DNA from 3 places in the Klebsiella ornithinolytica genome. Region 3 is predicted to be linked to each of the others. Evidence: predicted binding sites of a transcription regulator. Region 3 holds the regulator's gene; each other region holds the start of a gene.

Region 1 (10,464 bases), 1.3 Mb from region 3:
ATATTGCCCGATGCGCCCTTCCCCTTCGAAGATCCAGCACTCGGTAACGGTATTATCGACGAATTGACGGTCGTGGCTGACCAGCATCACGGTGCCCTGATAACCGTCCACCAGCTCTTCCAGCAGTTCGAGGGTTTCGACATCCAGATCGTTGGTCGGTTCATCGAGGATCAGCAGGTTGCTGGGCTTGAGGAACAGACGCGCCAGCAGCAGGCGGTTACGCTCACCGCCGGAGAGCGCGCGCACCGGTGTCATCGCGCGCTTCGGATGGAACATGAAGTCCTGCAGGTAGCCCAGAACGTGGCGCGGCTTACCGTTGACCATCACTTCCTGCTTGCCTTCCGCAAGGTTGTCCATCACCGTTTTATCCGGGTCAAGCTCCGCGCGGTGCTGGTCGAAGTAGGCCACTTCCAGCTTGGTCCCGACGTGAATACGTCCGCTATCCGCTTTCAGCTGACCAAGCATCAATTTCAGCAGCGTGGTTTTCCCACAGCCGTTCGGGCCAATCAGGGCAATTTTGTCACCGCGCTGGATCTGGGCGCTGAAATCCTTAATCAGGACCTTGCCATCAACCTGGTAGTTGACGTTCTCCATTTCGAAGACAATCTTACCCGAGCGAGCAGCCTCTTCGACCTGCATCTTCGCGCTGCCCATCACTTCACGGCGCTCGCCACGTTCGCGGCGCATGGCTTTCAGTGCCCGCACACGCCCTTCGTTACGGGTACGACGCGCTTTGATCCCCTGACGGATCCACACCTCTTCCTGCGCCAGCTTACGATCGAATTCCGCATTCTGGAGCTCTTCCACGCGCAGCGCTTCTTCTTTATCCAGCAGATACTGATCGTAGTTCCCCGGGTAGGTCACCAGCTTGCCGCGATCGAGATCGACAATCCGCGTCGCCATGTTGCGAATAAAGGAACGGTCGTGCGAGATGAAAATAATGGTCCCTTTGAAGGTCTTGAGGAAACCTTCCAGCCAGTCAATGGTTTCAATATCCAGGTGGTTGGTCGGTTCATCGAGCAGCAGCACGCGCGGCCCGCTGACCAGGGCGCGGCCGAGAGCCGCTTTACGCAGCCAGCCGCCGGAGAGCGAGGAGAGCTCGGCGTTGGCATCGAGATTAAGCTGCTCCAGCACTTCGTTAATACGGCTGTCGAGCTGCCACAGCCCTAAATTGTCCAGCTGCTCCTGCAGACGCGCCAGTTCATTCAGGTTCTTGTCGCTCGGGTCGGTCATCACCAACTGCGAAACATCGTGATAGCCTTTGAGATAGGCCGCCTGCTCGGCGATGCCTTCGGCAACGAAATCATAGACGGTTCCGCTCACATTACGCGGCGGATCCTGCTGCAGTCGCGCGACCACCAGATCCAGCTCATAAATAATGCGCCCGTCATCCAGCCCCTGCTCCCGGTTAAGGATTTTCATCAGGGTGGATTTGCCCGCGCCGTTGCGCCCGACCAGACAGACGCGTTCGTTATCTTCGATATGCAACTCGGCATTATCCAGCAGCGGAGAGTCGCTGAAGGAGAGCCAGGCACCATGCATACTAATTAATGACATTCTTTATTCCTTTCAGGCTGCAGTAATCAGCCAGCAGTTGTGGATCTGACGGTTACGGGCGAAATCCTGAGACAGCGTTTTTTGGGTAATTTCTTGCGCTTTCAGCCCCAGCTGCGCCAGCCCGTCATGATCCATACGGAAACCGCGTTTGTTATTCGAGAACATAATCGTGCCGCCTTTACGCAGCAGACGTTTGAGATCCGTCATCAGACGCAGGTGGTCGCGCTGCACGTCGAAGGCATCTTCCATGCGTTTTGAGTTAGAGAACGTCGGCGGATCGATAAAGATCAGATCGAACTGCTCATCGCTCTCGCGCAGCCAGCCCAGCACGTCAGCCTGCATCAGGCGATGCGCGCGCCCGGTTAAGCCGTTGAGGCGCAGGTTACGTTCGGCCCATTCAAGATAAGTTCGCGACATATCGACGGTGGTCGTTGAACGCGCCCCGCCGAGGCCGGCATGAACGCTGGCGCTGCCGGTGTAGGCGAAAAGGTTGAGGAAGTCTTTCCCTTTGCTCATCTGGCCCAGCATGCGACGCGCAATACGGTGGTCAAGGAACAGACCGGTATCCAGATAGTCGGTCAGGTTGACCCACAGACGCGCGTTATACTCCTGAACCTCGAGGAAATCGCCCTTCTCGGCCATTTTCTGATACTGGTTTTTCCCTTTCTGCCGCTCGCGGGTTTTCAACACCAGCTTATTCGGCGCAATGCCAAGCACGGAGATCGTTGCGGCGATAATATCGAACAGACGCTGACGCGCTTTATGCGCATCAACCGTTTTCGGCGGCGCATACTCCTGTACCACAACCCACTCGCCGTAGCGGTCGATCGCGACGTTATACTCCGGCAGATCGGCATCATACAGCCGGTAACACTCGATCCCTTCCTGACGCGCCCATTTCTCGTATTTCTTCAGATTTTTGCGCAGGCGGTTAGCGAAATCTTCCGCCAGGGAGACCGCGCCGCTGCCGTCGTTTTCCGCCAGATGGTAATTCTTCTGTACGCAGTCCAGCGGGCCGTTCTTGGCTTTAAACTGCTTGTCCGCACGCAATTGCAGGCAGCTCAGAAGCTCCGGCGATGCGCTGAACAGCGACAGATTCCAGCCGCCAAACTGGGTTTTCATCGTCCGACCAAGCAGGCTATGCAGGGCAATCAGCGCCGGCTCGCTTTCAAGACGTTCGCCGTACGGCGGGTTGCTGATAACGGTCCCGTACGGGCCTTTTGGCAGCGGATTGCTGAGTTGGGCAACATCTTTCGCTTCAAATGTAATCAGTTCGCCGACGCCCGCGCGACGGGCGTTGCTGCGCGCGCGTTCAATGACGCGGGCATCGACATCAGAGCCATAGAAACGCGACTCATAGGCCGCCAGCCCTTTACGTGCGCGGGTCTGTGCTTCGGCCTTCACCTCTTTCCAGACCGCGTCATCGTGCTGCAGCCAGCCGTTGAAGCCCCAGTGACCGCGATGCAGACCCGGTGCGCGGTCGGTCGCCAGCATAGCGGCTTCAATCAGCAGCGTACCGGAGCCGCACATAGGATCGAGCAGCGGCGTTCCCGGAACCCAGCCAGAGCGCATGACGATCGCCGAAGCGAGCGTCTCTTTGATCGGCGCCATGCCGGTGCCGTCGCGGTAGCCGCGCAGGTGCAGACCTTCGCCGCTGAGATCGAGTGAAATGTGCGCCGTCTCTTTATTCAGCCAGACATTAATCCGCAGATCGGGGTTTTCACGATCGACGTTTGGCCGCGGCAGATTTTTACGCGTGAAGCTATCGACGATCGCATCTTTAACCTTTAACGCCCCGTACTGACTGTTGCGAATCTCATCGTTCAGCCCGCTAAAATGGACGGCGAAGGTGGCGTCAGGGGTGAAAATCTCCGTCCATGGAATGGCCTGCACACCGAGGTACAGATCCAGGTCGCTATACACGCTACACTGGCCCAGCGGCAGCATGATGCGCGAAGCCAGTCGGCTCCACATCAGGCTTTGATACAACAGGCGCGTATCCCCCTGAAAATGGACCCCGCCCTGGACAACCTGGCAGTCCACCGCGCCAAGTGCTTCCAGTTCAGTTTTTAACAGCTCTTCAAGGCCACGAGCCGTACTGGCAAACAGAGAATTCATATCGTCACTTTTACTAAAAGAAAATTGTTGCGCATTATAGCCAATATGCGCCCCATGTCATAAAGTTAAAGGCTTATTTTTAAGCCCAGAGGCAGCGCATGATAACGCTATCGCGACTTTTTATTCATCCCGTCAAATCCATGCGTGGAATTGGTCTGACGCACGCGTTTGCCGATATCAGCGGCCTGGCCTTCGATCGCGCCTTTATGGTGACGGAAACCGATGGCACCTTTATTACTGCCCGCCAGTTTCCACAGATGGTGAAGTTTACGCCATCCCCGCTGCACGACGGTATTCATCTGACGGCGGTAGACGGCAGCAGCGCGATAGTGCGCTTCAGCGATTTTTCAGCGCAGGGTGCGCCTACCGAGGTATGGGGGAATCACTTCACCGCGCTGATTGCTCCGCCATCGGTCAACCAGTGGCTCAGCGGTTTCTTTAACCGCGATGTTCAGCTCCGCTGGTTAGGCCCTCACCTCACCCGGCGGGTGAAGCGCCATGATGCCGTCCCACTCACCTTCGCCGATGGTTTCCCCTATCTGCTGGCTAACGAAGCCTCACTGCGCGATCTGCAACAACGCTGTCCGGCCAGCGTACGAATGGAGCAGTTTCGCCCTAATCTGGTGGTGATCGGCGCGGCGGCCTGGGAAGAGGATACCTGGAAAGTGATTCGCATTGGTGACGTGGTTTTTGACGTCGCCAAACCATGTAGCCGCTGCGTGCTGACGACCGTCAGTCCGGAACGGGGGCAAAAGCATCCCTCCGGTGAACCGCTGGCCACGCTGCAGCAGTTCCGCACCGCGCTGGATAACGGCGATGTCGATTTTGGGCAAAACCTGATTGCCCGCAACAGCGGCGTCGTGCGCGTGGGCGATGAAGTGGAAGTGCTGACTCGCGGCCCGGCAAAAGCCTACGGCGCAGGCGAGAGCGACGATACGCCGGCGGTTGTCGCACAGCCGGATGCGGTCATTGAAATTGAATGGCAGGGGCAGCGGTTTAGCGGCAATAATCAGCAGGTATTGCTGGAGCAGCTGGAGCAAAAAGGCATTCGCATCCCCTACTCTTGTCGGGCTGGGATTTGCGGCAGCTGCCGCATCAGACTGGAAGAAGGCGAGGTCAGCCCGTTGAAGAAAAACGCGGTCGCTGGCGATGGTACGATTCTGTGCTGTAGCTGTATACCGAAAACGGCCTTACGGCTGGCGCCTTAGCGCGTTTTAGACCGCCTGACCCAGGCTGTAGCTGGTCATACCCTGCGCCGGTTGCAGCCTGTCATTCATGATTTTAATCACATCCCCCAGCTGCATGACTCGCCCGGCGACCGTCACGCCCGGCTGCGCCAACAGACAGAGCGCGGCATTTTCACCCGGTTCAACCACCAGCAGATTAACCTGCTGTCCGCTATCGCTGAGCCAGGCGCTGGCGGCATCGCCGGTGGCGGGCTGCCAGGAGACCTCATGCGTTGTGAAGTGCCAGCTTTTTGGCATCTGCGGTTTCAGGAAGCGAATGGCGACCAGCGCGTTGAGAACTAATTCCGCGCGCTGCTCTTTAGATAACTCGATATCGCGACATTTTTCTTCAAAAGAGAAATACAGCGCGGCATCGTCAACACAGAATCCGGAAGGTGAGAAGGCGTCGGGCGTCAACATTCGACGCGCAAACCGCGAACGGAACAACATACCATTGGCCAAATCGAGCATCATACGATCGTGCTCTTCATCGTAATACCAACGCCAGTTATCGTCAGGTTTAATTCGCATCGTTCCCCCGTCCTCTTTCCCGTGCATCTCTTATGCAATAGCATCCTGCAGCAGAATAATTTCCAAAATTAAGAAAAGACTAAAATGTCTAAATAAGCAACAATGAAGGAATATAAAACAACCAGGGCCGGAAATAAAGCCCTGGGGGGGATCAGAGGGGGAAAAGATTAGATATGGGTAACAATTTCTTTAATCAGCGGAGGGCCTTTAAAAATAAATCCGGAATAAATCTGGACAAGGCTGGCACCGGCGGCGATTTTTTCCCGTGCCGCGATCACCGAGTCAATCCCTCCGACTCCGATAATGGGCAAACGACCATTTAATTCTGTCGCCAGCATACGGATAATTTCCGTACTCTTTAATTGCAACGGACGACCGCTGAGACCACCGGTTTCATCACAGAATTTCATTCCCTGGACCAGCGAACGATCGAGGGTAGTATTGGTGGCAATGACGCCATCAATATTATGACGAACTAAACTATCGGCCACCTGGATCAATTCCTCAAGAGAAAGATCCGGCGCGATCTTCACAGCGACTGGAACATATTTCTGATGCTTTTGCTGCAGCTCAAGCTGCTTATTTTTAATACCAGAGAGTAAATCATCCAGGGCATCGCCGTATTGTAAGGTGCGCAGGCCTGGGGTATTCGGTGAAGAGATATTAATGGCGATATACCCGGCATACGGATAGACTTTTTCCATACAAATCAGATAATCATCTTTACCCTGCTCAACCGGCGTATCTTTATTCTTACCGATATTAATACCGAGAATACCGTCAAAATGCGCCTTTTTAACGTTCTCAACCAGGTTATCAACACCGTGGTTATTAAAGCCCATGCGGTTGATCAAACCTTCGGCATCCACCAGACGGAAGATCCTCGGCTTATCGTTCCCCGGCTGCGGACGCGGCGTTACGGTACCAATTTCAATGGAGCCAAAACCCATGGCGCCGAGCGCATCAATGCACTCGCCGTTCTTGTCCAGCCCAGCGGCCAGACCCAGCGGATTTTTAAACGTGAGACCCATGCAGGTGACCGGTTTGGACGGTACCTTCTGACGGACCAGCATTTCCAGCGGCGTACCTGATACACGGCGTAATTGTTGAAAAGTAACTTCATGAGCGCGCTCAGGATCGAGCTGAAAAAGGGCTTTACGAACGAAGGGGTAGTACATGAACTCTCCTGGATTCCCGGTGTGCAAACCGGGGGCGTATTATGTTCGATCGACGCCTGAAAGGGAATTGACCTACGACAAAAAATCTCGCATCCAACGCAAACGTTTACTTTTCTCCCCCGCGTTATGCAATTTCTGACAAAACTAGGGTGGAAAAATCATTTAGGGAAATAAATCGGCTCTGTCACACTGCCATTAAATGTTATCAATTATAGATAAATGCAAACATTTGGTTATAAGGAGAGAGAAGATGCGTGTCATTACACTTGCGGGCAGTCCGCGTTACCCTTCCCGTTCCAGCGCGCTTCTGGAATATGCCAGAGAGACGCTCTCCGCGGCAGATGTTGAAGTCTGCCACTGGCATCTGCAAAATTTTGCTCCGGAAGACCTGCTGTATGCTCGCTTCGATAACCCGGCATTACATACGCTGAATGAACAGCTGGCAGGCGCCGACGGGCTTATCATCGCTACCCCGGTCTATAAAGCCTCTTTTTCCGGCGCGCTGAAGACGCTGCTCGACCTGCTCCCGGAACGGGCGCTGGAGGGAAAAATCGTCCTGCCGCTGGCGACCGGCGGCACGATCGCCCACATGCTGGCGGTGGATTATGCACTGAAGCCGGTGCTCAACGCCCTGAAAGCGCAGGAGATTCTGCACGGAGTGTTTGCCGACGATAGCCAGGTTACCGACTATCAACATAAACCGCAGTTTACCCCTAATCTGCAGGGGCGGCTCGATCTGGCGCTGGAGACCTTCTGGCAGGCGCTGCATCGCCCGACCAGCCGCGCTCCCGCGCTCAAGACCCTCCGCGGGGTGGAACATGCATAACCTTTTCAGGACTCTCGCGCTGGGCGGGTTGCTGACGCTATCGGCCCTGAGCCATGCCGCACAATCCGCGCCGGACGCGCTGCGCATCGGCTACCAAAAAGGCAGCGTCAGTATGGTGCTGGCTAAAAGCCATCAGCTGCTGGAAAAGCGCTACCCGAACACCAACATCTCCTGGGTAGAATTTCCCGCCGGTCCGCAAATGCTTGAAGCGCTAAACGTCGGCAGTATCGATCTGGGGAGTACCGGCGATATCCCACCGATTTTCGCCCAGGCCGCCGGAGCCGATCTGGTTTACGTCGGCTCGGAACCGCCGAAGCCAAAAGCGGAAGTGATTCTGGTTGCGGAAAATAGCCCAATCAAAACCGTCGCTGAACTGAAGGGTCGCAAAGTCGCGTTTCAGAAAGGCTCCAGCTCCCACAACCTGCTGCTAAGGGCATTGCAGCAGGCGGGACTGAAATTCAGCGATATTCAGCCCGTTTATCTTGCCCCCGCGGACGCCCGCGCGGCGTTTCAACAGGGCAATGTTGATGCCTGGGCTATCTGGGATCCCTACTATTCAGCCGCTCTGCAACAAGCGAGCGCCCGGGTGCTTAAAGACGGAACCGATCTGAAACAAACCGGCTCTTTCTATCTGGCTTCACGCCCCTATGCAGAAAAGAACGGCGCCTTTATTAGCGGCGTGCTCGATACATTCAGCCAGGCGGATGCCCTGACGCTGAGCCAACGCCCGCAGAGCATTACCCTGCTGGCAAAAACGATGGGACTCCCTGAAACGGTGATCGCCAGCTATCTGGATCATCGGCCGCCGACCACCATCACTCCGGTCAGTAGCGAAACCGCCGCCCGGCAACAGCAAACCGCCGATCTGTTCTACGAGAATAAGCTGGTGCCGAAAAAAGTCGACATCCGTACCCGCATCTGGCTGCCCGCAACCGCACAAGGAGCAAAATCATGAGTCTGAATATGTTCTGGTTTTTACCGACCCACGGTGATGGTCGCTACCTGGGGACTGAAGAGGGCGCCCGCCCGGTTGATTACGGCTACCTGCAGCAAATTGCGCAAACCGCGGATCGCCTCGGTTTTACCGGCGTCCTGATCCCGACCGGACGTTCCTGTGAAGATGCGTGGCTGGTTGCTGCTTCGATGATTCCCGTCACCCAGCGTCTGAAATTTCTTGTCGCCCTGCGCCCGAGCGTGACCTCCCCGACTGTCGCCGCCCGCCAGGCCGCGACGCTCGACCGCCTGTCTAACGGCCGGGCGTTGTTTAACCTGGTGACCGGCAGCGATCCGCAGGAGCTCGCCGGCGACGGAGTTTTCCTCGACCATACCGAACGTTACGAAGCCTCTGCTGAATTTACTCATATCTGGCGCCGCCTGATGGAAGGTGAAACCGTGACCTTCAATGGAAAACATCAGCGGGTACGCGGCGCGAAGCTGCTATTCCCTCCCCTGCAGCAGCCGCGCCCGCCGCTCTACTTTGGCGGGTCGTCCGACGTGGCGCAGGATCTCGCCGCCGAGCAGGTCGATCTCTATCTCACCTGGGGAGAGCCCCCGGAGCAGGTTGCGGAAAAAATCGCCCAGGTGCGTGAAAAAGCCGCCCGCCACGGTCGTAGGGTCCGTTTCGGTATTCGTCTGCATGTGATTGTCCGGGAAACCAATGAAGAGGCCTGGGAAGCGGCCGAAAGCCTCATCTCGCATCTTGATGACGATACCATTGCCCGGGCGCAGGCCGCCTTTGCCAAAACCGATTCCGTCGGACAGCAGCGGATGGCCGCGTTGCACAACGGTCGGCGCGACAAGCTTGAAATCAGCCCTAACCTGTGGGCCGGCGTCGGGCTGGCACGCGGAGGGGCGGGAACCGCTCTGGTCGGCGATGCGGCTACCGTTGCTGAACGAATCAATGAATATGCAGCGCTGGGTATCGATAGCTTCATCTTCTCCGGCTATCCGCATCTTGAAGAGGCTTATCGCGTCGGCGAACTGCTGTTCCCGCTGCTGGATGTCACTATCCCGTCGATTCCGCAACCGCAACCTCTGGGTCTGCAGGGCGAGGCGGTGGCAAACGAGTTTATTCCGCGCAAAGTCGCACAAAGCTAAGGAGCACGCCATGGCTACGTCTGCGCAAAAGCTGCTGCTGCGGGTTGCCCCCTGGCTTCTGCCGGTGGGGACCGTCATCATCTGGCAGCTCGCCTCTTCCGTGGGCTGGTTATCCACCCGCATCCTTCCCTCTCCGGAGGGGGTGCTCAAGGCCTTCTGGACGCTTTCCGCCAGCGGCGAACTGTGGCAACACCTGGCCATCAGTTCGTGGCGTGCTCTGCTGGGCTTCGCCATCGGCGGTTCCATCGGGCTGGTGCTGGGCCTGATCAGCGGTCTGTCGCGTTGGGGGGAGCGTCTGCTGGATACCTCGATTCAGATGCTGCGTAACGTCCCGCATCTGGCGTTGATTCCGCTGGTTATTTTATGGTTCGGCATTGATGAAAGCGCCAAGATCTTCCTCGTCGCGCTGGGGACCATGTTCCCGATCTACATTAATACCTGGCACGGCATCCGCAATATCGATCGCGGGCTGGTGGAAATGGCGCGTAGCTATGGCCTGTCCGGCTTCGCCCTGTTCCGCCATGTGATTCTGCCGGGGGCCCTGCCCTCAATAATGGTCGGCATCCGCTTCGCCCTCGGGCTGATGTGGTTAACGCTGATTGTCGCCGAAACCATCTCCGCTAACGCCGGCATCGGCTATCTGGCGATGAATGCGCGGGAGTTTTTACAAACGGATGTGGTGGTCGTCGCCATTATTCTTTACGCCATTCTTGGCAAACTGGCCGACTTCAGCGCGCAGCTGCTGGAACGCGTCTGGCTACGCTGGAACCCGGCTTATCATCTTCAGGAGGCCAACGCATGACCACTGCCCGTCTGAACCCAGGGATCCCGCTGTTGCTTAACGGCGTGACCAAACGCTACGGCGAAAATACCATTCTTAACGCACTGGATTTACATATTCCGACCGGGCAGTTTGTCGCGGTGGTCGGGC
Region 2 (10,464 bases), 1.1 Mb from region 3:
GAGCCGGTGGCGACCTGAATAATCATCGTGGTGACAAACAGACTCAAGACCAGCTTTGGGCTTTTCAGGGACGAAAAGACATCCCTTGCATTAAGCATCTCTTTCTTCGCGACCGGGACGAACTGCTCGCGAATGAAAAACAGCGTCAGGATAAAACAGACGAGCAGGACGCTGGCGGTCAGAAAGAAGACGGTGCGCAGTCCCCAATGGTCGGCAAGAAAGCCGCCCGCCAGCGGGCCAAGCAGCGCGCCGCTCACGGCGCCGGTAGATAGCGTACCCAGCGCCCAGCCGCTCTTCTGGCGCGGGATCTGGGTGGCGATCAGGGCATTCGCATTGGGAATAAAACCACCCAACAGCCCCAGCAAGGCCCGCAGTACCAGAAACTGCCAGATGTTTTGCGCCAGCCCCATCAACATCATGACGATAGCCATCCCCAGCGCGGAGCGCAGCAGCATAATTTTGCGCCCTTTGCGATCGGCCAGGCCGCCCCAGAAGGGAGAGGCAACGGCGGAGAACAAGAAGGTAATGCTGAATACCAGTCCTGACCACATATTCAGGGCACTGTGGCCCGTCACGCCAAGCTGCTCGACGTAGAGCGGGAGAAAGGGCATGACCAGGCTAAAAGCGGCACCGGTCAAAAAACAGCCGAGCCAGGTGACCGTGAGATTTCGTTTCCAGTTAATCGGACTATCTGCAGACGACATAGGCTTCCATTGGCCTGCGATGCAGGACAAAAAACAAAAGATGAGCCTGCTAATTATGCGCCTGAGTAACGATCATCGCAATGGAGGAGAGCGCTTAACGCTAAAGCGGAAAGTGCCTCCGGCAGCATCGGGCTGCCGGAGGAAGCACACTTAATAGCGTGAAGGTACGCCGGGCGGACGGGTCTTAAAGCGGCGGTGCAGCCACATATATTGCTCCGGCGCCATCAGGATGCATTTCTCGACGATGCGGTTCATCCAGGCCGCGGTCGTTTCCGCATCATCAAGCGGCGGATCGCATTCCGGCGGCAGAATAATCAGCTCATAACCTTTACCGTCGGGTTTACGCCGCGGAACGAACGGAACAATGCAGGCTTTCGACATCTTTGCCAGCATCCAGGTCCCCGACGTCGTTGCCGCCTGGTCGACGGCAAAGAGCGGCACGAATACGCTGGCGGTCGGGCCGTAGTCGTGGTCCGGCGCATACCAGATCACTTCGCCTTTTTTCAGCGCGCGAATCATCCCTTTCAGATCTTTACGGTCGATCATGTCTTTATTCGAGCGCAGCCGGCCCCAGGTTTGCAGCCAGTCAATGACCGGATTGTCATTTGGACGGTAGACGCCGATGCCGGGTTCGTTGATACCAAACATCCGCGCCCCCATTTCCAGCGTGAGGAAGTGAATGCCGATCAGCAGAATGCCGCGCTGTTGCGCCTGAACGTCCCGGATATGCTCAACGCCGATGGAGTCGGTCCAGCGCGCAATACGCCGGGTCGGCCAGAACCAGGCCATCCCGGTCTCCATTAACCCCATCCCCACCGATTCGAAGTTTTGCACCACCATCTGATGGCGCTCTTCTTCGCTTTTGTCCGGGAAGCACAGCTCCAGGTTACGGTAAGCGATTTTGGCGCGGCGTTTCATAAAGCGCATTGCCAGGCGGCCAATCGCATTGCCAAGGCGGTAAATCAACGGATAGGGAAGCTGAACAACCAGCCACAGCAGGCCAATACCTAGCCAAAGCAGCCAGTAACGCGGATGCAGCAGCGCCGCGGAAAATTTAGGTAAATGGGTCATCTCATACCTGTTTAAATAAGCAACTCATTCTATTATCGCATTTTTTCATGCTTCAGCCAAAACGGCTGTCCCAGGTGGCATTTATTGTTAAACGCGAACGAACGGGAGTGAAATGAATGTAGCGCAAAATGTGGGGATGTAAATTAACGTCGTTTGCTATATGATGCCGGCCGTTTATTTACCTCATTTCCTATGTCGAGCAGGTACACCATGCCAGTGTTACATAACCGCATTTCAAATGAGACGTTAAAAGCGCAGATGTTAGCTGAGAGCGAACCGCGTACAACGATCTCGTTTTATAAATATTTCACCATCGTGGATCCAAAAGCCACGCGCGATGCATTATGGATTGCCCTCACCAAATTAAACGTGTTTGGTCGTATCTATCTGGCCCACGAAGGGATCAATGCCCAAATCAGCGTGCCAGAAAGTCAGGTCGATGCGCTACGCGAGTTTCTCTACGCCTTCGACCCGGCGCTGGATGGCCTGCGGATGAACATCGCGCTGGACGACGACGGAAAATCCTTCTGGGTGCTACGCCTGAAAGTCCGCGATCGTATCGTGGCGGATGGGATCGATGATCCGACGTTTGATGCCTCAGACGTGGGTGATTATCTGAAAGCGGCGGAGGTGAATGCGATGCTGGACGATCCCGATGCGGTGTTTATCGATATGCGTAACCACTATGAATATGAAGTGGGCCATTTTGAGCAGGCGCTGGAAATCCCGGCGGACACGTTCCGCGATCAGCTGCCGAAAGCGGTCGAGATGATGCAGGAACATAAAGATAAAAAAATCGTTATGTACTGCACCGGCGGTATTCGTTGTGAAAAAGCCAGCGCCTGGATGAAGCACAACGGCTTCAGTAAGGTCTGGCACATTGAGGGCGGGATTATTGAATATGCCCGTCGTGCGCGCGAACAGGGGCTGCCGGTACGCTTTATCGGTAAGAACTTTGTCTTTGACGAGCGGATGGGGGAGCGGATTTCCGATGATGTGATTGCCCATTGCCATCAGTGCGGTACCCCGTGTGATAGCCATACGAACTGCCTGAATGACGGCTGCCATCTGCTGTTTATCCAGTGCCCGAGCTGCGCCGAGAAGTTCGCCGGCTGCTGTAGCGAGGCGTGCATGGAAGAGCATAAGCTGCCGGAAGAGGAGCAGCGTCAGCTGCGTGCCGGACGAGAAAACGGCAATAAGATCTTCAACAAATCTCGCGGCCGCCTGAACACGAAGCTGGGGATCCCGGACCCTGAGACCTCAGAAAAACCATAACCAGATAAGATCAACGATCGCCAGCAGCAGCCACAGTGCGAGATAAATCATAAAGTGCTCGCGGACGTTGTTGACCAGTAAATCGTACAGGCGACGCATAAACTCTCTCTGTGATGAACGGCCTCCTCTGAGGCCGTTTTTTATTGCTCAAATCAACACCGCGCACGGCGGCCATCTAACCCTGAAAGCGTGCCAGCGAGAAGGGGGTCAGGTCGAAGGCGGGGGTTTCCCCCTGGGCAAACTGCGTGGCAATTTCTCCCAGCACCGGGGCGAATTTGAAACCATGACCGCTTAACCCGCTAATCAGCAACGTTTCAGGATGGCCGGGGAGGGTGTCGATAATAAAGTCTTCATCCGCCGTATTATCGTAGGTACAGGAGGCGCCATGCAGGCAGCCGCCGATACCGGGCAGCACGTTACGCAGGAAGCTGAACGACTCAGAGCCGTCGGTGGCCACCGCGCCAAATGGCGTGCGTTCTTCCGGCGCGGAGATAAGTTGCCCGCCGTTGTGCTTGCCGATCTTCAGTTCATTGTCTTCCGCCGGGAAACCATAGAACTGGTCGCCGTTTGGCAGCTCACCGGTAAATGCCGGGAAGTGGTTTTTAGTGCTATAGCGTCCATCAGCCTGGAACCAGGCGAAGATTTTGCGTACGGGCTGGACTGGCAGGTCGGGCAGCAGACGCGTTACCCATGTACCGGCGCTGACCAGCAGTTTCTTGCCGCTGTAGCTGCCATCGGCGGTGTCGATTGTCACGCCATCCGGGTGATGGTGTATGGCGGTAACCGGGCAATTAAACAGCTGAGCGCAGCCCGCCTCACGCGCGAGACGTATCCAGGTTTCGATGGCCAGCTCGCTACGTAAAACCCCGGATGCCGGTTCGAATATGCCACGATAATCATCCGGTACGCGAATCTCAGGCCAGCGGGCCATGATAGCCGGGGCATCCATCTCTTCGACGTTCAGTTGGAACTGGCGGGCGCTGTTCGCAACGTTGCTGAGAAACGTCGAGTTTGCCGGGCCGAGGTTAATCACCCCGGTGCGTTCGAAGACCGCCTCGCCGCTGAGGGTTGCAAGCTCATCCCACAGCGCCTGCGCACGCAGCACCAGCGGGACATATCTCTCTCCTTCACCGTAGGCGTGACGGATAAGACGCGTATTACCGTGATGGCTGCCCTCCTGATGCGGAGGCGTGTGCGCGTCGGTCATCAGCACGTTAAGTCCAGCCCGGCGGGCATAATAGCCGGCAGCGGCGCCAGTGGAGCCGCTGCCGATAATGATGAGGTCGTATTGCATGTTCTGTTCCGGTTTTTTGCTTTATTAGCAGGGTAATTAACAACCTGCACATATACAAGCCCGAAAATAAATCAGGCACCCGCAGGTGCCTGTTTAGTTAGCATATATCGATCGCGGCATAATCATTAATGCCTGCGGTACTCGTTTGCCTGGTATTCACCTGATTCTATCTTCGCAATACCTGCTTCCAGGATAGAAATAAATTGACGTGCGACTTCCGTCGTTAGCCAGAGCGTCTGGCCAATTTCAGCTTCGTTACTGCTTTCTTGAGTGGGGTTTTGGTAGTGCAGGCGCAACATCATTGCATCGTAGCTATCAACGGTGCTGATGTCCCATCCGACGAGGGGATGGGTCTGGATGACTTCATTATTCTTTTCCATCATAACCCCTTATTCATATGTTAAAAGACAACAATTCTCGAGGTTTAATGCATATTTTTTGAAGCAAGTTAATTATATCAGCTGTTAAGAATAAACTCGAGAAATTAAATCAAACAGGGCGAGCTTTCATCTGTTTGGTGCTTTTTTGCGCAAATTTAGTGCCGTGCATCGTTATTTTTAAAGGAAATAATCAGGAGGAAAAAGAAAAGTCTGAGATTGCAACGGGGATAAAAAAGCCGGGGCGACCCGGCAAAAAAAGCACAATGAGGGAGCAAATTGAATTTGCTGTGCCTGACGCGATGTTCCGGCAGCTTTTGCTTCAGACTGGCCTGCTCTGTTTGTTCAGAGCCCGTGCCATTCTGCTGCGGCATGCTGCCAGAGAGGCGTCAGGATGCGTCATGGACAAACCAGTCATCAGCGCTTTCCCAGGTTTCTTGCAGGATTTCGCTTATCCGGTCTTTATCTTCTTTCAGGCCGCCAATGACGGACAAATTGTTATTGGCGGCAAAGCGTACGGTTACCTGGCTTGGAAGAGCCGGGAACTGCTGTTCAATGCGTCGGGAGAGTTCATTATTTAGCGCTTCTAAGGCGCCGTGCGGTAAGGCTGTAGATTTGGCGATAGACACTTCGATGCGCATGATTGCCCCCTGTGTAATATACTGGTTATTTATACAGTATTCAGTTTGCGTTTACAACAAGGGGCAGCGCTTTTATTTTTTCATCGTCCAGCGCAGGGTTTCACCGGCAAGGAAAGGCACCAGGGTGTCGTCCGGCAGGGCGATGCTTTCAACGACGGTGCTCTCTTCGCGCACCAGCTCAACAAAGGTATCATTCACCGGCAGGCCGTAGAAGCGCGGGCCGTTGAGTGAACAAAACGCTTCGAAGTGCTGCAGGGCATTCATCTCTTCAAATATCGTCGCATAGCTGCCCAGCGCGGTCGGCGCGTTAAAGCAACCGGCGCATCCGCAGCTGGCCTCTTTACGATGGCGGGCGTGCGGAGCGGAGTCGGTTCCCAGAAACGCGCGGCTAAAGCCGCTGGCAACCAGCTCACGCAGCGCCTGCTGGTGGATATTGCGCTTCAGAATCGGCAGACAGTAAAGATGGGGACGCACGCCGCCAACCAGCATGTGATTACGGTTAAACATCAGATGCTGAGGCGTAATGGTCGCGGCCAGCAGTTCGTTACCGTCGCGAACGTATTCGGCGGCATCTTTGGTGGTGATATGTTCGAACACCACTTTCAGGCCCGGTAAACGCTGACGCAGCGGCTCCATTACCGTTTCGATAAAGCGCGCTTCGCGATCGAAGATGTCAATCTCGGCGTGGGTGACTTCACCGTGAACCAGCAGCGGCATGCCCAGCTTTTCCATGCGCTCCAGCACCGGCATGATGGCATCGATGCTGGTGACGCCGTGGCTGGAGTTGGTGGTGGCATTGGCCGGATAGAGTTTGGCTGCGGTGAATACGCCAGCGTGGAATCCACGCTCCAGCTCCGCCGGGTCGAGCGTATCGGTCAGGTAGCAGGTCATCAACGGCGTAAAGTCGTGCCCGGCGGGAACGGCGTCAAGGATACGCTGGCGATAGGCTATCGCAGCTTCAACGGTGGTGACAGGCGGCACCAGATTCGGCATCACGATCGCCCGGCCATAAAATTCACTGGTGTAAGGCACGACGGTCTTCAGCATATCGTCATCGCGGAGATGGATATGCCAGTCGTCAGGGCGGCGGATTTTCAATACCTGGGATTGTGCTGTCATGGAAAGCTCCGGCTAATAGGGTCAGTCATCAGGGCTGTTTTTGCCGGGCACTAAGGATAAGCGTAAACGTTTTCCTTTGCATCAATTTCCGTAAAAAAACGGGCGCGGCAGCGCCCGTCGTATTAATTGGTGAACGGGATGATAATTTCGCCCGGTTTCACCTCGATGCCTTTTGCGTATTTTTTCGCCAGCGCTTCGCCGGTGCTGGCATCTTCGCGCAGAACGTAGGCCGGCTGCTGGTTAAAATAGCTACGCAGAGACTGATTCAGATAGGGAATCAGGGTCTGTACGACGGACTGCAGTTTCTCAGGCGACACTTTCGCATCAACCACTTCCATCTCCTGCAGGAAGATCGCGCCTTTCTCTTTATTAAAGACCGGCAGCGCCTTGAGCTTCAGGTCGATGGTGGCTTTCTGATTGCCGAATAACGAGTTCAGATCCAGGTTGGCAATGCCGCTCAGCGTCACTTTATTCGGCTCTTCACGGCCAATCGCACTGGTCAGATCGTGTAACTCAATATGGGCATCCGCCACGCCCGGCAGGCCGATATCTTTGGCGAAATGGTTACGTTTCTGTAGCGCCTGGTTAATTTCCTGCTCGCTAACTGAATACTGTGTGAGCTGGTTACAGCCGCTCAGAAGGCCGCTGACAATGAGCGCGGCCACGATAAACATCTTTTTCATTAGATTCCTTAACGGTCATGCCAGGACTTATCCTGACATAAAGCAGTATGGCCTGCCAGCATTCGACGCACTAGCGGAAAATGCTGAAAACAGGCCTTACCTTAAATCTCTGGTCAGGTACGTGGCTCCAGCATGCCGGACGTCGACCGCTTCTGGCTGAACTGCCACCACAGAGCAATGAAGGTAAACAGGCCGATAACACCCAGCATCAGCCACGGCAGTTCGGGCTGATTCAGCGCTTTACCCGCATCGAACAACCATCCGCCGCCGGCGTAGCCAAATGCGCCGCCAAAGGCCAGCCCCAGCCGACTGAAGCCCATATAGCTGCCGCGCGCCCGGGCATCGGCTAAAGAGGCTCCCAGGGTTTCCCGCGCCGGTTCCGCAACGATCGATCCAATATAGAAGATACAAATCAGGGTAAACAGCTGCTGTAAATTGCTGGTCAAGCCAATAGGCAACATGGCGAGGGTCATCACCAGTAACCCGGCCATCAGCCGATGCTCCAGGCGAAATCGCTGTTCGCTCCAGCGGGCAATGGGATAGAGCAGGGTTAACGATATAGCGGCTTCAATGGCATACATCCATTTTACCGCGGTCGGTGAACCGGCGATGTCGTTAACCATAATGGGCAGCATGAGCATCACCTGGACGGCCAGCATATAGTAGCCGGTGAGCGTCAGAACGTAGGTGACAAAGCGCTTGTCGCGCAGCACCCGGCCCAGGCCTTCCCGCACCGGTGTTTTCACGGTGGAAAGCTTCCACGCCGGGAGATACCAGGCGTTGAACGCGGCGCAGGCGACAAACAACGCCGCGCCCACGCTGCAGACCAGGCGGAAGTCGTATTGCAGCAGCCAGCTGCCGAGCAGGGCGCCAATCACCGCCCCGGCGCTGTCCTGCATCATCAGAATCGAAAAGAATCGCCCGCGCTGATGCGGACGCACCAGCTTGACCACCAGCGCGGCGCGCGGCGGATCGAACAGGGTGCCGCCGAGCCCGGAGAGAATGCAGGAGAGCCACAGAACCCACGGTTCATGGGCCACGGCCATCGCCGCGAAACCGCCCGCGCGCATGAGCATGCCGGTGACGATCATCGGCTTGGCGCCAAAGCGATCGGCGACCGCGCCGCCAAAAATGCCTAATCCTTGCTGTACCAGCTGGCGCAGGCCGAGCGCAATCCCGACCATCAGCGCCGCCCAGCCCATCTGGTCAACAAAGCGAATAGAAATTAGCGGGAAGACGACAAAAAAGCCCAGAACCACCAGCATGTTGTCGACCAACAGGAAATATTTACCCAGGCTCCTTGCCTGCGATACGCGGGACATTTCCCCTCCAGGGAAAATAAAGAGTTACCCGGATAGTGTGCGGGGAAGATGCTGACTTTCCCAGCATCATTGCGACAATATTTTTTTATCAAAAAGCAAGAACGATAGAGTCTATTCATCGAAAAAGGGAGATGGTGCAGAAAATGGTATGTTGCTGTTTTCACACAACCGTTCAGGACAGGTATAGTGAAAGGAGCAGGGTAATCAGTCAGGGGAACAGGAGAAGGGAATGTTTGGCTATCGCAGTAACGTACCTAAGGTGCGTTTGACGACGGACAGGCTGGTGGTGCGGCTGGTATACGATCGTGACGCCTGGCGTCTGGCCGATTATTACGCGGAGAATAAAGGGTTCTTAAAACCCTGGGAGCCAGTGCGCGATGACAGCCACTGCTACCCCTCTGGCTGGCAGGCGCGTTTATCGATGATTTCCGAGTTTCATAAACAGGGCTCGGCATTCTATTTTGCGCTGCTCGATCCGGAAGAGAAAGAGATTATCGGCGTGGCAAATTTTTCCAATGTGGTTCGCGGGTCGTTTCATGCCTGCTACCTCGGCTATTCCATTGGCGAGAAGTGGCAAGGCCAGGGGCTGATGTTTGAGGCCCTGACCGCGGCGATTCGCTATATGCAGCGCACGCAGCATATCCATCGCATCATGGCCAACTACATGCCGCATAATCAACGTAGCGGCGATTTACTGGCTCGTCTTGGCTTTGAAAAAGAGGGGTACGCCAAAAATTATCTGCTGATTGACGGGCAGTGGCGTGACCATGTACTGACGGCGTTGACGACACCGGACTGGACTCCGGGTCGCTGAGGAGAGAGCATGAAATATCAGTTAACCGCACACGAAGCGCGCGTCATCGGGTGTCTGCTGGAAAAACAAGTAACCACGCCTGAGCAGTATCCGCTGTCGGTCAATGCGGTGGTGACCGCCTGCAATCAGAAAACCAATCGTGAGCCGGTGATGTCGCTGAGCGAAAGTGATATTCAGGATCTGCTGGATGCCCTGGTCAAACGCCATTACCTGCGTACGGTCAGCGGTTTCGGCAATCGGGTGACCAAATATGAACAGCGCTTTTGTAATTCCGAGTTTGGCGATCTGAAACTGTCTCCGGCGGAAGTGGCGATCGTGACGACGCTGCTGCTGCGCGGCGCGCAGACGCCGGGCGAGTTGCGCAGCCGAGCGCAGCGAATGTATGACTTTAGCGATATGGCGGAAGTGGAGAGCGTGCTGGAAACGCTGGCAACCCGGGATGACGGACCTTTCGTCGCTCGTCTACCGCGCGAGCCAGGGAAACGAGAATCCCGCTATATGCATCTGTTCTGCGATGATATGGACTCGCTTATTACCGCCGTCGAGGCCGTCTCGCCGCCGGCCGATGATCTTCTCGCGCGGGTTGAGGCGCTGGAAGGCGAAGTCGCGGAACTGAAAGAGCGGCTGGCCTCGCTGCTGGCTCACCTGGGAGATTAATCGTGACCGCGAAATTACGCATTGGCGTGGTGGGGTTAGGGGGCATCGCGCAGAAGGCCTGGCTGCCGGTGCTGGGCGCCGCAGACGGTTGGACGCTGCAGGCGGCCTGGTCGCCGGGTAAAGAGAAAGCGCTACGCATCTGCGACGCCTGGCGCATTCCTTATGCCGACTCGCTGGAGCAGTTGGCGGCGCAGTGTGACGCGGTCTTTGTGCATACTTCAACGGCTTCGCATTTTGAGGTGGTGAGCCGCCTGTTGCATGCCGGGGTGCATGTGTGCGTGGATAAACCGCTGGCCGATAAGCTGAATGAGGCAGAGTCGCTGGTCGAACTGGCGGCGCGCCGCAAGCTCACGCTGATGGTCGGTTTTAACCGTCGCTTTGCGCCGCTGTATCGTGAACTCAAAACGCAGATGGGCGGCGCCGCATCGCTGCGCATGGATAAACATCGCAGCGACAGCATCGGCCACGATCTGCGTTTTACGTTGCTGGATGATTATCTGCATGTGG
Region 3 (10,464 bases):
GTTTCCAGAATGTCGATAATGGCCCGAACGAAGAAGCCGATGCGCTGTATCTGATTGAAGAACTCGCCAAACGCGGCATTGCCTATCTGCACATGTCCGAGCCGGACTGGGCCGGCGGCCAGCCGTACAGCGACGCATTCCGCCAAAAAGTGCGCGATCGCTTCCCGGGGGCGATTATCGGCGCCGGCGCCTATACGGTAGAAAAAGCCAACGATCTGATCGGCAAAGGCTTAATTGATGCGGTCGCCTTCGGTCGTGACTATATTGCCAACCCCGATCTGGTCGCACGTCTGCAGCACAAGGCCGCGCTGAACCCGCAGCGCCCTGAAAGCTTCTACGGCGGCGGTGCGGAAGGCTATACCGACTACCCGACGTTATAATCCAGCCGGGTATGGCGACGTTTAGCCGCTATACTCGTATTCTGTCGCATCTGACTGCACGTCCTGGACGCACTCACGCCGTCCGCGGATGCGATAAGAAAGATCGGCGTAAGGGCCGCCTGAAATGGCGGCCTTTTTACGATATAGTGCTCAGGGGTATGAAACGCCTTGTCCGTTTTGTTACGCTATTCAGACAATTGCACATACGGTCTCTGCTAAGGGGCTGTAAACAAGGAGTATAAAAACTATGCGCTTACTTCACACCATGCTGCGCGTTGGCGACCTGCAACGTTCTATCGAGTTTTACACCAACGTGCTGGGCATGAAGCTGCTGCGCACCAGCGAAAATACCGAGTACAAATACTCGCTGGCCTTCGTCGGCTACGGCGAGGAGAGCGATACGGCGGTTATCGAGCTGACTTACAACTGGGGCGTTGACAAATACGACCTCGGCAGCGCTTACGGTCATATCGCGCTGAGCGTGGATAACGCCGCCGAAGCCTGCGAGCGTATTCGCCAGAACGGCGGCAACGTCACCCGCGAAGCCGGTCCGGTGAAAGGCGGCACCACGGTGATCGCTTTCGTTGAAGATCCGGACGGTTACAAAATCGAGCTGATTGAAGAGAAAGATGCCGGCAAAGGTCTTGGCAACTAACCTGCTCCGGGCGCTTATCGGCGCCCGCTGTTTTTCCCCTTCCTGCTGCAAGGCGCGGCAAAATTTGCCATAATGCGCGCTACTTTTTTCCAGTTAAGAGAATCAGATGTCCGAGAACGTTCAACTTAATGGTCTGTGCGACCGTTTTCGTGGTTTCTACCCCGTGGTAATTGATGTAGAAACCGCCGGGTTTAATGCTAAAACCGACGCCCTGCTTGAGATCGCCGCCATTACGTTGAAAATGGATGAGCAAGGCTGGTTAATGCCGGACGAGACATTGCATTTTCATGTTGAACCTTTCGAAGGCGCCAATCTGCAGCCTGAAGCGCTGGCCTTTAACGGCATCAATCCGAACGACCCCGAGCGCGGCGCGGTGCGCGAATACGACGCCCTGCACGCCATTTTTAAAATGGTCCGCAAGGGCATTAAGGAGCACGATTGTAATCGTGCCATCATGGTGGCGCACAACGCGACCTTCGATCTCACCTTTACGATGGCCGCCGCCGAACGCGCCGGACTCAAACGTAATCCGTTTCACCCGTTCGTGACGTTTGATACCGCGGCGCTGAGTGGACTGGCCCTCGGTCAGACGGTGCTGTCCAAAGCCTGCCTGGCCGCCGGTATGGCGTTTGATGGCACCAAGGCGCACTCTGCGCTGTACGATACCGAGCAGACGGCGCAGCTGTTTTGCGAAATCGTCAACCGCTGGAAACGTCTTGGCGGCTGGCCGTTACCGCTTGCCGGACAAGAGTAAGAGACAAAAAAAAGCGACTTCACAGGAAGTCGCTTTTTTACTGGCAGCAGACTTATTCAGCTTTCGGCTCGTCGGTCTTGTACTTTGCCGCCGTTTCTTTGATCAGCTGCTGCAGTTCGCCGCGCTGATACATTTCAATCACGATGTCGCAACCGCCAACCAGCTCGCCATCAACCCACAGCTGCGGGAAGGTCGGCCAGTTCGCATATTTCGGCAGTTCCGCGCGGATATCCGGGTTCTGCAGGATGTCAACGTAGGCAAAACGCTCGCCGCATGCAGACAGCGCCTGCACAGCCTGAGCGGAAAAACCGCAGCTTGGCAGTTTCGGAGACCCTTTCATGTACAGCAGGATCGGGTTTTCAGCGATTTGACGTTGGATTTTTTCTACAGTCGTGCTCATTGTCATGCTTCCTTAACTTCTATACGGCAGTAATTTGTCATTGTAGCGTCCTGAACGCAGGACAGATAATAACATTTTTTTCACTCATTATATTTTATCTTCTGTGGTCAGAAGTTGCCTTAAAAATATCATTTTGGCCACCGAAAAGCGGTATCGCTGTACATTTCGCGTACAAGGTGGTTAATGTCTGAGATAATTTTTTGCAATTGTTAATCAAACGACACTTTAGATACAAAAGAGTATTAACTTTCCGGGTTTTTATGCTTTAGAATCGTTGGGTTTTGTCATTCACCGTCAGGTATGGGTACATATCTGTCATTAATCAGGGGATTGCTCAGTGGCGCGGCTAAACAAAATCGCGATTTCGCTCTGTGCATTACTGTTTACATCTATCTCATTTACACCACTGGCGCATGCTTCAGGGCATACGCACACCTCCGCCACGCCAAAAGCGCACGCGGCGAAAGACACAACAGAACGTAAGAAAAAAGCCACCGCTCAGAAAACGAAGTCCACAACCAAAACCGCCAGCAAGAAAGCCTCAACGGCCACCCGCACCAGACACCCCACTCGCACCACCGCATCCAGCCAGACGGCGCTGAACCGTCAGGCCGCCGGCAGCAAAAAATGCGTTTTGCGTAAAGGGTATAAAAAGCAGTGTGCGAAAACGATCGCGCCGGCCGCCGAACCGGCTCCGGTCATGGCCAGCATGCAGAGCAAATGCGTCGTCCGTAAAGGCTATAAAAAACGTTGTAAAACAATCGCGGAAGAACCGCCGCTGACGCTGGCGGATGCGCACAAAGCCCGCGTGCAGAAAGCGCAAAGCACCGCGATGTCGAAGTTAATGGATCAGATTGGCAAACCGTATCGCTGGGGCGGAACCTCGCCGCGTACTGGTTTTGACTGCAGTGGGCTGGTCTACTACGCCTATAAGGATCTGGTAAAAATCCGCATTCCGCGCACCGCCAATGAGATGTATCACCTGCGCGATGCCCGTCCGGTCGATCGCGGCGAGCTGCAGAGCGGCGATCTGGTCTTCTTCCGCACCCGTGGGCGCGGCACCGCCGATCACGTCGGCGTTTACGTTGGCAACGGCAAGTTTATTCAGTCGCCGCGTACCGGCCGCGATATTCAGATCACCTCATTAAGCGAAGATTACTGGATTCGCCACTATGTCGGCGCACGCCGGGTGATGACCCCCAAAACCATTCGCTGAACCTGACCTGCCGCACCTGCGGCAGGTCAATTCCCCGGCTATAACGCCATGCTCATCTCATGCCAGGACATCCCGCCATGATCCGAGGCCGAAGGCCGCTCGTAGCGAAAACCAAACCGCTCATACAGGGCCACGTGTCGGTCTTTGCACATCAGGTGAATGGCGCTCTTCTGCGCCTGTGCCATCTGCCGGATAAATCGCTCCATCAGGGCGGTCGAATACCCTTTTCCCTGGTGTTCAGGCGCAATGACTACAGACATAATCACTACATTCGGCGCGCGGGGATCGTGCCCGACCAGCTCCTTGAAGGCTTCATCCGACATAACGACTTCCCACGCGCACCCTGAGTTAATAAAGCCAATAACCTCTCCTTGCCGTTCCATGCAAAGAAATCCTTCCGGGTACTGCTGGATTCGGGTGGCAATCTTTTCACGGGTAGCCGCCTCATCCCCTTCATACGCGCTCGTTTCAATTTCAAAACAGCGTTCGACGTCGGCCAGGGACGCCTGGCGATAGACTATGTTAGACAAAACAGACCTCTGCAAAATGGATTTTTCAGTAATCACTTTATATTTCAACAGCAACAGCGATCAACCGGCTCTGCTGAAATGCGCTGCCTTGCGCTCCGGCGAAGGCTTAACCAGGTACATTTGTTAAATATACCCTTTATCATTGCAAGGCTTTTAACTCCCTTCTGCAAGTGTTAGCATTCCGATCACAATAAAAACCTGTTGCACTCGCCCCGGCGAGGGACAGTACATGCTGTTGTGGATGGTCAAACATCCTTTGAATGTGAGCTAGAAAACAAGAAGTTATAAGGAGAGTAACAATGTCGTTTGAATTACCTGCATTACCGTATGCAAAAGACGCCCTGGCGCCGCACATTTCCGCAGAAACCCTGGAATACCACTACGGCAAACATCACCAGGCCTATGTCACCAACCTCAACAACCTGATCAAAGGCACCGCGTTTGAAGGTCAATCTTTAGAAGCGATCGTCCGCTCTTCTGAAGGCGGCATCTTTAACAATGCGGCCCAGGTCTGGAACCATACTTTCTACTGGAACTGCCTCGCGCCGAATGCGGGCGGCGAGCCGGAAGGTGAGCTGGCAGCCGCCATCAATCAATCCTTCGGCAGCTTCGCAGAGTTCAAAGCGAAGTTTACCGACGCGGCAGCGAAGAACTTTGGTGCAGGCTGGACATGGCTGGTTAAAAATAGCGATGGCAGCCTGAGCATTGTCTCCACCAGCAACGCTGGCACGCCGCTGACCGGCGACGCCAAACCGCTGCTGACCGTGGATGTCTGGGAACATGCCTATTACATCGACTACCGCAACGCCCGTCCTGACTATCTGGCGCACTTCTGGGCGCTGGTAAACTGGAAGTTTGTGGCGGCCAACCTGGCGGCCTAAAACGCTAACGCAGAAGGGGAAACCCTTCTGCGAATACACCGACTACTGTCCGACCAACGCCTCTTCCGGCTGCGAACGCCCGCCGAACAGCACCAGCAGCAGCGCCACACCGGCAATTATCGCCCCCATCACCGGCACAAAGGCATAGCCCAGTCCGCCGGAAATCACCGCGCCACCGGCTGCCGCACCGAGCGCATTGCCAAGGTTAAAGGCCCCGATATTGACCGACGAAGAGAGCCCCGGCGCTTCATGAGCCACCCGCATCACCCGCATTTGCAGCGGTGGAACCACGGCGAAGGTCGCCGCCCCCCAGACCACCATACTGATTGCAGCCCCCAGCTGTGTCTGCGCCAGCAGCGGAATCGCCAGCATGATGACCATCAGCAGCAGCAGAAACCCCTTCAGCGTCCCGGAGACGGAACGGTCGGCGAATTTACCGCCGAGGTAGTTACCCAGCGAAAAGCCGACGCCAATCAACACCAGCATGGCGGTGACGAACAGCGGCGAGGCGTGCGTAATGGTGTGCAGCACCGGTGAAATATAGGTATAGAGGGTAAACATCGCGCCGGCCCCCAGCACGGTGGTCAGCAATGCGGAGAGCACCTGCGGACGAACCAGCACGGAGAGCTCCTGCTTTACGTTCGGACGCTCGCCAGCGCTGCCTTTGGGCAACGAAAACCACAGGCTGACCATCGCCACCAGCCCCAGACCTGCCGTCGCGAGGAACGACATCCGCCAGCCGATGGTCTCGCCAAGCCATGTCGCCGCCGGAACGCCGCCAATGTTAGCGATGGTTAACCCCATGAACATGGTCGCCACCGCACTGGCCTGTTTGTGTTTTGGCACCACGCTCGCCGCCACCACCGAACCGAGGCCGAAGAAAGCGCCGTGGTTAAGGCTGGTGATAATGCGCGAAATCAGCAGCGTGGTGTAATCCGGCGCCATTGAGGAGAGGACGTTACCCAGCGTAAAGATCGCCATCAGAAAAATCAGCGCATTTCTGCGCGCGCGATGAGAGAGCAGCAAAGTCATCAGCGGCGCCCCGACCATCACGCCGATCGCATAAGCGCTGATCAGCATTCCCGCCGCCGGAATTGACACGTCGACGCCTTTGGCAATTACCGGCAGCAGCCCCATCGGGGAAAACTCCGTGGTGCCAATACCAAACGCGCCTATCGCCAGCGCTAACAAGGGAAAGTTGATTTTCATTCAATGACTCCAGCAGACCGCCATCGGCGACGGTATCTCATCAGAAGTCAAAAGCATGACATCAATCACAAAAAAACAAAAGTAAACGAAATGGCAAAAGATTTTTGCGAAATTGATAATAATGGCGGGATGTCGGGGGAAAGAGGCCTCTCCCCCTGATAAATCAGTGCAGCACCGCTGTCAGGCCGGCGGCCACGATGAGACCCAGGACAATAATCGTTGTCGTCAGCGAAAACTTTAAATCTGTATCCATCAATTTTTCCCCCCAGTTATCCCCACATGAAAAGTGAGCTTGCTCATTTTTGCACAATATAGCGCAAAAATCTTCCATGTTTTAGGGTGATGCACATTTTTGCTCTTCCCCTTTGCCGCAAGATCGGACAAAATCCCACGCTAATTTGAAAGCGTATCGGCCATTGACCCCTTCCTGTCGTTCTGTGTCGTTTTCCCGACGTGATGCAATGTTGAAAATTGTATTCAGGGTGTGTATAGGCAAACGTTTACGTATCGATAATCAGACGATCAGGTCAAGGTCTGGAGTGAGAAGTAATGGCAACAATTAAAGATGTAGCGAAGCGCGCAAACGTTTCCACTACAACAGTGTCACATGTAATTAACAAAACCCGTTTCGTGGCGGAAGAAACCCGCAACGCCGTGTGGGCGGCGATCAAAGAGCTGCACTACTCCCCCAGTGCCGTTGCTCGCAGCCTGAAGGTTAATCACACCAAATCGATTGGCCTGCTGGCCACCAGCAGCGAAGCGGCCTATTTCGCTGAGATTATTGAAGCCGTAGAAAAGAGCTGTTTCCAGAAAGGCTATACCCTGATTCTGGGCAATGCGTGGAACGATCTCGAAAAACAGCAGGCCTACCTGTCGATGATGGCGCAAAAGCGCGTCGACGGCCTGCTGGTTATGTGTTCTGAATATCCGGAATCGGTGCTCAGCATGCTGGAAGAGTACCGCCATATTCCGATGGTGGTAATGGACTGGGGTGAATCCAAAGCCGACTTCACCGATTCGGTCATCGATAACGCCTTCGAAGGCGGCTATATGGCCGGTCGCTATCTGGTGGAACGCGGCCACCGTGAAATCGGCGTGATCCCGGGTCCGCTGGAGCGTAATACCGGCGCCGGCCGCCTGGCGGGCTTTATGAAAGCCATGGAAGAAGCGCAGATCGCCGTTCCGGAAAGCTGGATTGTTCAGGGCGACTTCGAGCCTGAATCCGGCTACCGCGCCATGCAGCAGATCCTCAGCCAGCAGCATCGCCCGACGGCGGTCTTCTGCGGCGGCGACATCATGGCGATGGGCGCAATCTGTGCTGCGGATGAGATGGGACTGCGCGTGCCGCAGGACATTTCGCTGATCGGGTATGATAACGTGCGTAACGCCCGCTATTTCAGCCCGGCGCTGACCACCATCCACCAGCCGAAAGATTCGCTGGGGGAAGCGGCCTTCAATATGCTGATGGATCGTATCGTCAACAAGCGTGAAGAGTCGCAATCTATTGAGGTTCACCCGCGGCTGGTAGAGCGTCGCTCCGTCGTAGACGGCCCGTTCGTCGATTATCGTCGCTGATCGCCCGTGCGGCGCCGGTTACTCCGGCGCCCGCAGCCACTCCCGGTTCAACGTTTCGCTGTCCCCCAGATAATCCAGCAGCCACGACAGCGCCGGTGACGTGTCGCTCTGCTGCCAGGTCAGGCAGCACGCGGCGTCCGGGAACGGGTTTTCCAGCGCCAGCGCGGTCCATTCACCGCGGTCAATCCAGGGGCGAGCAAAATGGCTCGGCACCATCCCTACGCACAATCCCGCCGAGAGGCAGGTAGCTGATGATTCCCAGTCCGGCACCACTACCCTTTTCTGGTTGTCCAGTAGCCAGGTCGTGCGTTTCGGTAACGAACGGGAAGTGTCCTCCCGGACCAGCGACGGCCAGTTGCGCAACACATCATCGCTCAGTGGCCCGTTCATCTGCGCCAGCGGGTGATGGCTGGCCACTACGCAATGCCAGCTCAGCATTCCCATATCGCGAAAGGCGTAGCGCCCCCCGACCGGAATCGAACGCGTTGCCCCGATAGCCAGTTCCACGCGCCCGTCGGCCAGCGCGTCCCAGACGCCGTTGAAGACCTCCTGAAAAACAATCAGCTCGACATCGGGAAAGTGACGATAAAAATCGACAATCATCTGACGCATACGGGCCGGTTTAACAATGTCGTCTACGGCTATCGACAGCTGGCCGCGCCAGCCGTTGGCTATCTGCTGACACTGCTGGCGAGTGATCTGCATTTTTTTGATAACAGATCGTCCTTCCTGTAAAAACCAGAGCCCGGCGGGGGTCAATTCGACATCGCGATGGCGGCGTTCAAAAAGCGGTACTGCCAGCCACTCCTCCAGCTGACGTACGGTATAACTGACCGCCGAAGGTACGCGGTGCAGCTCCTGAGCCGCTGCGCTAAAGCTGCCGTTGCGGGCGACAGCATCAACAACTTCGAGTGAGTATTCGGACCACATATTCTGCCTGCAAAAATTTTGAATGCATGTAGCAAATATTAGCGTTTCACAAGCCAGAATGCACTCCCTACACTCTGCGGCATCATACCTGCACCTATAAGAGAATGTTATGCAACAACCCGGGAAAGGATTTTTAGTGTGGCTGGCGGGACTCAGCGTGCTGGGTTTCCTCGCCACCGACATGTATCTGCCGGCCTTTTCGGCCATCCAGCAAGATCTCAATACGTCTGCGGCGTCGGTCAGCGCCAGTCTGAGCCTGTTCCTCGCCGGCTTCGCCATCGGACAGCTGTTCTGGGGCCCGCTCTCGGACCGCTACGGACGTAAACCGATTCTGCTGACCGGGCTGGCGATCTTCGCTATCAGCTGTCTGGGAATGCTGTGGGTGCGGGATGCCACCCTGATGCTGGTGCTGCGCTTTATTCAGGCGATCGGCGTCTGCGCGGCGGCGGTGACCTGGCAGGCGATGGTCACGGATTATTATCCAGCCCAGCGCACTAACCGTATTTTCGCCACCATCATGCCGCTGGTGGGTCTATCGCCGGCTCTGGCGCCGTTGCTCGGCAGCTGGCTGCTTGCCCATCTGGAATGGCAGGCCATTTTTGCCACCCTGTTTGCCATCGCCCTGCTGCTGATGGTACCCGCCCTACGCCTGAAGCCGGTCGTCAGGCCGCAGGGTGATGTCCGCGAGAAGTTGACCTTTATGACGCTGCTGCGTTCGCGCGAATACAGCGGCAACGTGCTGATTTACGCCGCCTGCTCCGCCAGCTTTTTTGCCTGGTTGACCGGGTCGCCGTTTATTCTCCATGAGATGGGCTACAGCCCGACCGCTATCGGTCTTAGCTATGTTCCGCAGACAATCGCCTTTTTAGTCGGTGGCTATGGATGCCGCGCGGCGCTGCAGAAATGGCAGGGCCAACAGCTGCTGCCCTGGCTGCTGGTGATTTTCGCCGTCAGCGTGGCTGCAACCTGGATGGTTGGTCGGGTTGAAGATGTCTCAATCATTGCGGTGATGATTCCCTTCTGCGTGATGGCCGTTGTCAATGGCGGGATTTACCCGATTGTTGTCGCCCAGGCACTGAAGCCGTTCCCGCAGGCGACCGGCCGTGCCGCCGCGCTGCAGAATACGCTGCAGCTTGGTCTGTGCTTCCTGACCAGTCTGCTGGTCTCCGCGCTGATTGCCACACCGCTGCTCACCACCACCAGCGTGATGCTGGTCTCGATCGTGCTGGCCGGGCTGGGTTATTTTATGCAGCGTCACAGCGCCTGCCTGACTACCGAATCGTCGCATGCATAAACGCGTTTCGGCGATGTTAAGGCTCAGTAATTAGCCTGCTAATATATTTTTATTGAAAGCCGGATTTCAGCGGCCTATACTGAACCGGCTTCACATAAATAAAATATTTTTTACGATTAACGGCAGCAGGATGCGTCCCGTTTCACCATGGAAGGCCTTTCGGCAAGGGTTATCGCCCTTCCTCTGTTCTACGTCGGATAGCAGCTTCACGGATATTCCGTGAGATTTCTCACAAAGCCAAAAAAGCGTCTACGCTGTTTTAAGGTTCTGATCACTTGGGCGTGATGGAGAAGCTATGAGTTCATCGTGTATAGAAGAAGTAAGCGTACCAAACGACGACTGGTACCGAATTGCAACCGAATTGCTCGGTCGCGCGGGCATTGAGGTCAATGGCCCCGCCCCCTCCGATCTGCGGATTAACAATCCGCTCTTTTTTAAACGCGTTTTACAGGAAGGCTCGCTGGGGTTAGGCGAAAGCTATATGGACGGCTGGTGGGATTGTGAACGGCTGGATATATTCTTCCATAAAGTACTGCGCGCCGGGCTGGAAAATCAGCTCCCGCATCATCTCAAAGATACGTTGCGCATCGCAGGTGCTCGCCTGTTTAATCTACAAAGTAAAAAGCGCTCCTGGATTGTC

The links. Region 3 encodes PurR, which represses purine synthesis genes. Its sites were predicted from a motif close to CANGCAAACGTTTGCNTG; they were not measured.
Region 1: pyrD (quinone-dependent dihydroorotate dehydrogenase) is a predicted target of PurR. The motif match lies at 6,706-6,723, and genes of this name have one in related genera.
Region 2: pyrC (dihydroorotase) is a predicted target of PurR. The motif match lies at 6,541-6,558, and genes of this name have one in related genera.

Annotation. Positions count from the first base shown of each region.
Region 1 covers NZ_CP130153.1:3,658,568-3,669,031, forward strand. Annotated here, with positions in the region: gene Q1L34_RS17560 (ABC transporter ATP-binding protein) at 1-1,557, opposite strand, end outside; gene rlmKL (bifunctional 23S rRNA (guanine(2069)-N(7))-methyltransferase RlmK/23S rRNA (guanine(2445)-N(2))-methyltransferase RlmL) at 1,570-3,675, opposite strand; gene Q1L34_RS17570 (YcbX family protein) at 3,774-4,883, shown strand; gene zapC (cell division protein ZapC) at 4,890-5,432, opposite strand; gene pyrD (quinone-dependent dihydroorotate dehydrogenase) at 5,600-6,610, opposite strand; gene ssuE (NADPH-dependent FMN reductase) at 6,861-7,436, shown strand; gene Q1L34_RS17590 (sulfonate ABC transporter substrate-binding protein) at 7,429-8,391, shown strand; gene ssuD (FMNH2-dependent alkanesulfonate monooxygenase) at 8,388-9,533, shown strand; gene ssuC (aliphatic sulfonate ABC transporter permease SsuC) at 9,544-10,335, shown strand; gene ssuB (aliphatic sulfonates ABC transporter ATP-binding protein) at 10,332-10,464, shown strand, end outside.
Region 2 covers NZ_CP130153.1:3,519,544-3,530,007, reverse strand. Annotated here, with positions in the region: gene mdtG (multidrug efflux MFS transporter MdtG) at 1-704, opposite strand, end outside; gene Q1L34_RS16910 (Kdo(2)-lipid IV(A) acyltransferase) at 855-1,775, opposite strand; gene trhO (oxygen-dependent tRNA uridine(34) hydroxylase TrhO) at 1,986-3,050, shown strand; gene Q1L34_RS16900 (YceO family protein) at 3,036-3,149, opposite strand; gene solA (N-methyl-L-tryptophan oxidase) at 3,226-4,344, opposite strand; gene bssS (biofilm formation regulator BssS) at 4,470-4,724, opposite strand; gene dinI (DNA damage-inducible protein I) at 5,111-5,362, opposite strand; gene pyrC (dihydroorotase) at 5,435-6,481, opposite strand; gene Q1L34_RS16875 (lipoprotein) at 6,604-7,164, opposite strand; gene mdtH (multidrug efflux MFS transporter MdtH) at 7,278-8,486, opposite strand; gene rimJ (ribosomal protein S5-alanine N-acetyltransferase) at 8,716-9,300, shown strand; gene Q1L34_RS16860 (YceH family protein) at 9,310-9,957, shown strand; gene Q1L34_RS16855 (Gfo/Idh/MocA family protein) at 9,960-10,464, shown strand, end outside.
Region 3 covers NZ_CP130153.1:2,372,190-2,382,653, reverse strand. Annotated here, with positions in the region: gene Q1L34_RS11135 (alkene reductase) at 1-380, shown strand, start outside; gene gloA (lactoylglutathione lyase) at 628-1,035, shown strand; gene rnt (ribonuclease T) at 1,142-1,789, shown strand; gene grxD (monothiol glutaredoxin 4) at 1,842-2,189, opposite strand; gene Q1L34_RS11115 (C40 family peptidase) at 2,527-3,405, shown strand; gene Q1L34_RS11110 (GNAT family N-acetyltransferase) at 3,444-3,935, opposite strand; gene sodB (superoxide dismutase [Fe]) at 4,235-4,816, shown strand; gene Q1L34_RS11100 (MFS transporter) at 4,859-6,025, opposite strand; gene cydH (cytochrome bd-I oxidase subunit CydH) at 6,189-6,278, opposite strand; gene purR (HTH-type transcriptional repressor PurR) at 6,575-7,600, shown strand; gene punR (DNA-binding transcriptional activator PunR) at 7,619-8,530, opposite strand; gene punC (purine nucleoside transporter PunC) at 8,640-9,824, shown strand; gene cfa (cyclopropane fatty acyl phospholipid synthase) at 10,120-10,464, shown strand, end outside.